DNA from 2 places in the Streptomyces gobitricini genome. Region 2 is predicted to be linked to the other one. Evidence: riboswitches for the same ligand, from Rfam matches in the RefSeq annotation. Region 2 holds a riboswitch; the other holds the start of a gene.

What was found. Region 2 has a riboswitch for cyclic di-AMP ahead of ABD347_RS23145 (C40 family peptidase). Riboswitches for the same ligand answer to the same signal wherever they lie in the genome.
Region 1: it holds a riboswitch for cyclic di-AMP, as region 2 does, so the genes downstream of both, ABD347_RS13725 (transglycosylase SLT domain-containing protein) here and ABD347_RS23145 (C40 family peptidase) in region 2, are expected to answer to the same signal.

Annotation. Positions count from the first base shown of each region.
Region 1 is NZ_BAAASR010000015.1:267,761-271,752, forward strand. Features, by position in the region: gene ABD347_RS13720 (SpoIIE family protein phosphatase) at 1-642, shown strand, start outside; cyclic di-AMP (ydaO/yuaA leader) riboswitch at 1,378-1,542, shown strand; gene ABD347_RS13725 (transglycosylase SLT domain-containing protein) at 1,547-2,332, shown strand; partial or broken gene ABD347_RS13730 (IS5 family transposase) at 2,316-2,885, opposite strand; gene ABD347_RS13735 (hypothetical protein) at 2,949-3,245, shown strand.
Region 2 is NZ_BAAASR010000026.1:102,954-106,945, reverse strand. Features, by position in the region: gene ABD347_RS23160 (urease subunit alpha) at 1-67, opposite strand, end outside; gene ABD347_RS23155 (urease subunit beta) at 60-371, opposite strand; gene ABD347_RS23150 (urease subunit gamma) at 387-689, opposite strand; cyclic di-AMP (ydaO/yuaA leader) riboswitch at 1,436-1,608, shown strand; gene ABD347_RS23145 (C40 family peptidase) at 1,613-2,089, shown strand; gene ABD347_RS23140 (DUF6328 family protein) at 2,132-2,668, shown strand; gene ABD347_RS23135 (ATP-binding protein) at 2,695-3,126, opposite strand; gene ABD347_RS23130 (helix-turn-helix domain-containing protein) at 3,356-3,992, shown strand, end outside.

The DNA.
Region 1 (3,992 bases), on a different contig from region 2:
CTGCAGCTGGCGGAGGGCACCCGGCTCGTGCTCTACACCGACGGGCTGATCGAGCACCGTGAGCGCGACCTGGACACGGGGCTCCGCGTACTGCGCGAGACGCTGTCGGGCCACCCGGACCGCACACCCGAGGAGACCTGCCGGGCCGTGTTCAGCGCCATGCTGCCGCCGCACCGACGCGACGACATCGCCTTGCTGGTGGCGCGGACGAACCTGCTGGACCGGGCCCGCGTCGCGGACTGGGACGTGCCCCCCGACCCCTCGGCCGTCGCCCGGGTGCGGGCCGCGTGCGGGCGCCAGCTGGAGCAGTGGGGACTCGAGGACATCGGGTTCAGCACCGAGCTGATGCTCAGTGAGCTGATCACGAACGCCATCCGTTACGGATCCGAGCCGATCCATGTGCGGATGCTCTACGAGCGCTGCCTGATCTGCGAGGTGTCCGACGGCAGCAGCACCTCCCCGCACCTGCGGCGCGCGGCCACCACCGACGAGGGCGGCCGCGGGCTGTTCCTGGTGTCCCAGTTCGCCGAGCGGTGGGGCACCCGGTACACCCCCACCGGGAAGGTGATGTGGACGGAGCAGTCACCGGCCGCCGGGCCACGGCAGCCGGTGGAGCTGATGCTCGACGACGTCTCCTGGTGACCGTCCGCGGCCGCCCCGCCCCACCGTGATCCGCCGCGACCAGCCGTCACCGCCAAGGGGCCGGCGCCTGGTGCCGCGGGCCCTCTCGCCGGCCACCGGCAGGCCGGCGCCGCCCGGCCCCGGAACCGCCGCTGCGGACCGCCCGGCCCCGTACACACGAGGGCTACGCATGGCTGCACGCGCCGGCCGGGCGGGGCGGCCGAGTGCGGCACCCGGCTGCCGCACCGGTTCGGCAGCACCGGGGACGGCCCGGCCGAGGCCCCTTTCCCTCTTCGGCCGCCAGCGCGAACGGGGCCACGTCCGCGCCAGGCCCCGCCAGCGGGAGCCGAACCGGAGCGGAGCGGGGCCGCGCGCGGGCTTCGGCGCCGGCACCTGGCCGGTCGTGCGCGCCGGCCGCACCCGGGCACGACGACCACCCACCACACCACGACACACCTTTAGTCCAATTTGGACGTTTATTCACCCTTTGGCGGTATCGCGGTGACCGCCCATATTGGGCCGCACATAGGGGACTTGTGACCCCGGATGGGCGGGCGTGATAAGAATCACCGGACGGTTCCGGCCCCGGACCGTTCCACAGGCCTTTTTTCCGCTCGCACACAGCGAAGTTGACGGTTCGACACGCGCGTGGGAAAGGTTCGCGGCGGTCGATTCGAGCCTTGTTCCGTCCGGCCCCCCTCGCTTACGGTCCCCTCAATCCGGATGGACCGCCGAATCCTGCCGCCGTCCGGAGACCCCACCCACCCACCCACTCACGTACGTACGGCAGGAGCGGGGGACCCAGGTAAGTCGCCGGTCCGGAGCACTTCCGGAACGGCTCGGGGTGAAGTCGCGGATACCGCGGCCGGACATCTCCAGTCCGAACCCGACAGCTCACCTCGTAGGCGACGGAGAGGAATTCGCCATGCCCGCAAAGGGTAAGCACCGCCGTCCCAAGAACAATCCGCTCGCCCGCCGTTTCGTCGCCGCGGGCACGGGCGGCGCGGCACTCGCGCTCCCCATGATCGGCGCCACCACCGCGCAGGCGGCCCCGAGCGCGGCGCCCACCGCCACGCACGCCGTCACCGCCGCGGTCGCCGCCGCACCGAGCGCCACCGTCACGGCGAAGGCCGGTCCGGTCACGTACTCCGTCGTCGCGGGCGACTCCCTCTCCAAGATCGCGAGGGAGCACGGGGTGAGCGGTGGCTGGCAGAAGCTCTACGAGGACAACCGGAAGGCCGTCGGCGCCGACCCGTCCCTGATCCGTCCCGGCCTCGAGCTGACGATCGGCGCGAAGGCCCCGGCCGCGCGCTCCTCCGCCACGCCCGAGCGGGCCGACCGTTCCGCCGAGCGCAAGGCGGCGCCGGTCGCCGCCAAGGCCGCGACGTACCCGGACAACCTCGACGGCTGGATCCGGGAGGCGCTGGACGTCATGGCCCGGCACGGCATCCCCGGCAGCTACGAGGGGATCCACCGCAACATCATGCGCGAGTCCTCGGGCAACCCGCTGGCGATCAACAACTGGGACATCAACGCCATCAACGGAACGCCCTCCAAGGGCCTCCTCCAGGTGATCGCTCCGACCTTCGAGGCCTACCACGTGCCGGGCACGTCGACAGACCCGTACGACCCGGTCGCCAACATCACCGCCGCCTGCAACTACGCCGCCGACAGGTACGGCTCCATCGACAACGTCAACGGTCCGTACTAGGTCGTGTCGGGGAAGTCGTGGAGCCGAGTCGAAGGCAGGCGAGGGTGACCATGGCCTGGTACTGGGCGGCGCGTTCGTCGTAGCGGGTGGCCAGGGCCCGGTTCTGCTCGAGCCGGCTGAGGCAGCGCTCGATCACGTTCCGCCGCCGGTAGGCGGACCGGTCGTGCCGGCAGAGCCTCTCGCCTCGGCGGATGCGGCCGTTGATCCGGTCGATCCGCTCGCCGAATCGTGCAGGCGATCCCGCGTCGTCGCGGGTGGGCCCGGATTTCGCGGGCGGAGCAACCCTTGTCCGCGACCACACGGCCGGGCCGGGTCCGGGGACGTCCCGGGCCCGGCCGCCTGACGCTGATCCGGTCCATGACGGGCTCGAACCGGGTGCGGTCGTTGACGTTCCCGCCGGTCAGGGTGGAGGCGAGCGGCCGGCCCCGCCCGTCGCAGGCCAGGTGGATCTTGCTGGTCAGCCCGCCGCGTGGGACCGGCCGAGGACCTCGCCTTCCCAGGCCCCTTCCCTGGGCGCTGGACGACGGCATCGTGCGTGGACGCCAGAGCGCACCGGTGGCGGTCCTCTGGCGGAGGGAGTGGACTGGAAGGGGGCGAACGAGGAGGTGCGTACCTGATGCCGATCATCATGGTGCAGGAGATGCCGGGTGTTACCCAGGCCCAGTACGAGCAGGTGACCGACCGGGTGAGCGGCGGCAAGGGCGGCCTCGGCTCACGGGCCGACTATCCGGTTCCGGGCCTGATTTCGCACGCCGCCGGCCCCACCCCCGACGGATGGATCGTCGTCGACGTCTGGGAATCGGAGGAAGCCCTCCAACGGTTCTCCGAACACCTCCTGCCCGCCCTCAGAGAAGCGGGCGTGCCGGAGGACCGGCCGAAGATCTTCTCGGCGTTCAACGTCATCACCGACTAGGTACGCCAGGCAGCCCCGGTGGACAGCTTCTACAAGATCCCGTTCACCACCTGGCGCAGGTCCCGCACCGGCCTGCCCATCCTCGCCCGGCGCCAGCAACGGATGCGATCAACGCCCACGACCCATCCGTCAGTTCATGTCGACGCACCACGCACCACGCAGGGAGCGATCGACCCCCCGCAGTCCCCGCACCGCACCCCGGGGCCGGCCGCGCACGAGCGGCCGGCCCCGGCGGCGTCGTGCCGCGGCGCCGTGGCGGCTCGCGCGGGGCGGACGCAGCGGGAGGACGGACGCGTTCACCGGCTCCCGTGACGACGCCGACCGGGCCGGGAGCGCCCGGGCCTGTCGCTCCCGGGCCTGCCGCGTGACCTCCGACCTGTTGCATACGTATGCAAACCATGACAACATTTCCCGTACCGCGCATTACGAGGAGTTCGCCCGCATGGCCCACGAAGCCGACCCGACTGCTCCCACCCCAGCGTTTCGCATCAACACAGCTCTCGCCCGCGACTGCCACGACTGCGGTGAATGGGGCACCGTCATCAACGCCCACGGTCATGACGAACCGTGCCCGTCCTGCCAGCGTCCGGGCTCTGCGTGACGCCGCCGCCGACCACCTTGCCCCGGGGCGGCGCCCCGCCCCCAGCGGCGTCCGGCGTCCCGGCAGCCGTACGCGACGGCCCTCCGGCCGTGGCGAACGGCCCGGGCCGGGTGCGCCTCCACGCCGCACGACCACGTCGGGCCGGT
Region 2 (3,992 bases):
GCCGGATGCGGTCGCCGGTGGTGGGGCCGAAGAGGTCGGCGTACACGGGTCGGGGCAGTTCAGCCATCGAGAGGGCCTCCGGTCTCTCCGCGCAGGCCGGGGACGACGCGCAGCCCGGCGAGCGGTACGAGTTCGATGTCGACGGGGATGCCGGGCTCGAAGCGTACGGCGGTACCGGCGGCGATGTTGAGCCGCAGGCCGCGCGCGGCCGGACGGTCGAAGTCGAGGCCGGGGTTGGCCTCCGCGAAGTGGTAGTGCGAGCCGACCTGGACGGGCCGGTCGGCGGCGTTGAGGACGGTGAGGAGGGTGACGGGGCGCCCTTCGTTGAAGGGGACGGGCTCGTCCGCGTACAGGATCTCTCCGGGGATCATCGGCGGCGTCCCCCGTCAGAGGATCGGGTCGTGGACGGTGACGAGCTTGGTGCCGTCGGGGAAGGTGGCCTCGACCTGGACGTCGTGGATCATCTCGGGGATGCCGTCCATGACGTCGTCGCGACTGAGCACCTTGCGGCCGGACGCCATGAGCTCGGCGACGGTACGGCCGTCGCGGGCCCCCTCCAGGATGTGGGAGGTGATGAGGGCGACGGCCTCGGGGTGGTTGAGCCTCACGCCGCGTGCCCTGCGCTTCTCCGCCACGTCGGCGGCGACATGGACGAGCAGTCGTTCCTGCTCGTGGGGGGTCAGTTGCACGTTTCACCTCACGGTCTCCCGCCCGATGTGGTCCCGGGCGCAGCGGGGACCCTATCCGGCTTCAACACTCTGTTGACCTGCGGGAACGAGTGTCACCCAGAGATATTTCCATCTCGGGACAGAGTTTTTCCGGGAGGTTAACTGCGCCTTTGCCCGCCCATGGACATCCGGGAACGCGGGCTCCGCGGCCCCGCCCCGGGCCCCCGAGCCCACGGGACCCCGCCCACGGCGCCCCGCACCGGGTGCGGGCCCTCGCGGGGCGCGCGACGGCGCTCCGCGACGCCCTGGCCTCGACGGACGAGCGCGGCGGGAGCGGTGCGCACGCCCACGCGCTCGCGCGGGCGTTCCGGGCCGTTGCGGTGAACGGCGCGCGGGACGCGTGACGGCGCCTCAGAACCGAGGTGCGGGACCGACCGGGCCCTCCCCCGGATGGGCTCAGGAGTACGACGAGCGATGCCTCGTTCAGCGTACGCAACCGGACGAATTTCGTACGACGCGAGTTGCGCACCGACTGTACACATCTGGCGGAATGTCAGGTTCCGCCGCTGGTACGGGGATCGTCGGCGTCACGCGGCGGGGGACCAAACAGACTCTGTCCACCCGAATGGATCAGTCGTGAGGAGCCTCACAAAAGGCCGTTTCGACTCGGAATTTCACCCCGGCATGGGTCAAGATCCCTGACGACGACAAGCCCCCGCCGCCGCGGCGGGGCGGTCCGGGCGGACGCCGAGTCCTGCCGCCGTCCGGATGACTGGTCGACAGGAGTGGATCGGCAGGAGTGGAGGACCCGAGCAGTGCGGGTGACCGAACGATGTACGTCCCATCGGTCGCCCTTGGGGTGAAGCCGCGCGAGCGGCCGGGCAACTTCGCCAGCCCGAACCCGACAGGTCATCCTTCACAGGCGGCTGACGAAGGGTTGCGCCATGACCGCGCAGATTCATGTCCCGTCTCTGCTCTCCCGGGCCGGTGCCGTCTCAGCACTCGCCCTCGCCGCCGTCGGCGGCCAGATGCTGGCGCCCGGCGCCGTGTCCGAGGCACAGGCCGCGCCGGCACACGGCACCAAGGCACTGAACATCGCCGCGTCCAAGAAGGGTGCACCGTACAAGTACGGAGCGGCGGGTCCCTCCCGCTTCGACTGCTCCGGCCTCACCCTGTACTCGTACAAGAAGGCCGGGAAGACGCTGCCGCGCACGGCCCAGCAGCAGTACAACAAGACGCGCCACATCTCCGCCTCCGGCCGGCAGAAAGGCGACCTCGTGTTCTTCCACCGGGGGAGCAACGTCTACCACGTCGGAATCTACGCGGGTAACAACAAGATCTGGCACTCACCGAAGTCGGGTTCGGTGGTGAAGCTGGACAAGATCTGGTCGAAGTCGGTCTGGTACGGGCGCGTCCGCTGAGCCTCCGGGCATGAGCGGTGGTGCGGGGGGTACTCGGGGTGAGTGTCCGGCGAGAGCCCCCGCACCGCGCGCAACGAGACGCCCCTGGAGCGTGCCGACCGCAACTTCGGCGAGCTGCTCCAGGAACTGCGCGTCACACAGACCGGCGTCCAGATCTTGTTCGCCTTCCTGCTGACGCTGGCGTTCACGTCCCGCTTCGAGTCGCTCGACTCCTACCAGCGGGGCCTGTACGTCGTGACGCTGCTGCTCTCGATGGTGGCGGCCGTCCTGCTGACCGCCCCCGCCGCCCTGCACCGCGCGCTCTTCCAGCAGGGCGCCAAGGCCCGCATCGTCTCCGTGTCGTCCCGGCTGGCGAGGATCGGGCTCGGCGTCCTGGCCCTGGCCCTCACCTCGTCCGTGTCGCTGGTCGTCGACGTGGTGCACGGCCGCCCGGAGGGCCTCGCGGCGGGCACTTTCACCCTGCTCGTCTGCGCCGGCCTGTGGGGGGTCCTCCCCTACCTCGTGCGGCGCCGGCTCGGCGCCCGGTCCCCGGAGCAGCCGGCGGGGACACGCCCGGGGCGCCGCGGCCCCCGCCGGTGACGCCGGCCACGGCCAGGGCGGGGCGGTCAGGTCTGGACCGGGACCGTCCAGGGGAGGGCGATCCAGACGGTCTTTCCCCCCTCCGGGGTGGGGGTGACCGAGAGACGGCCGCCGCACTCCGCCGCGAGCCAGCGGATGATGACCATGCCGCGGCCGTTGTCCTGCTGCACGGCCGCGGGCAGCCGCCGCGGCCAGCGCGGATGACTGTCGGTGACACCGATGCGCAGCCGCTCGTCGCGCTCCAGCCGTACGTCCACGGTGAAGGTCGGTGACAGGCCGAAGGTGTGCTGGACGGCGTTGGTGGCGAGCTCCGAGACGATCAGCCGGACCGTGTCGGCCGTTTCCGCGTCGTCGGGGAGGCCCCATTCCGTGAGGACGTCCGCCACGTATCTTCTGGCGGCGGATACCGAGACGGGGTCGCTCGGCAGAGTGACGGATGCTTCCTGATGGTCTGCCATGGCGACGCCGTCCCTTTCCCACCGGGGCCGGACTCCGACACGTACCGGATGTTTTGTGAGGACGGCCTCGGAATGCGCTTCGCGCCAGAGTGCCACTTATGTCGTCCCCGATGAGGGCGATCCACCAAGATCTGCATATATCTGTCGCTCGAAGCGGTGAACTCTGCTACGCGAGAACGGATTTGGGCGGCAAACTGGTGGGTTGGTCCGACGGCGGCAGGAGGCGGTCATGCGAGGCACTCGGCACGGTCCGGCGGTGCGTCGGCGCAAGCTCGGCGAGGAGTTGCGCGCGCTGCGCCTCGCGGCGGGCCTCACCAGCCGTGAGGCGGCGCGGCTGGCGGGCTGGCACCAGTCGAAGATGAGCCGGATCGAGACGGGTACGAGCGGGGTGACGGGCGCGGACGTGGCGCGGCTGCTCGACGCCTACGGCGTCCGCGACCCCCGGCTACGGGCCGTGCCGGAGGCGCTGGCGGGAGCGGTGGCGGACGGCGGCGGAGCGGGGTGGTGGCATGCGTACCGGGGGGTGCTGCCGCCTCCGTACCAGGACTTCATCAGCCTGGAGGCGCAGGCGTGCACGGCCCGCACCCTGGAGACGTCGGTGGTGCCGGGCCTTTTGCAGACGGCGGAGTACGCGCGTGCGGTGACGCGGGCGGCGCTGGGCGGGGTGCCGGCGGCGACGGTCGATTCGTTGGTGCGGGTGCGGATCGCGCGGCAGGAGGTGCTGCGCGCCGATCCTCCGCTGCGGCTGGAGGCGGTGCTCGACGAGGCGGTGCTGCGGCGGCGGGTGGGCGGGGCGGGGGTGATGAAACAGCAGTTACGGCAGTTGCTGGAGTGGTCGCGGTTGCCCCATGTGCGGCTTCAGGTGC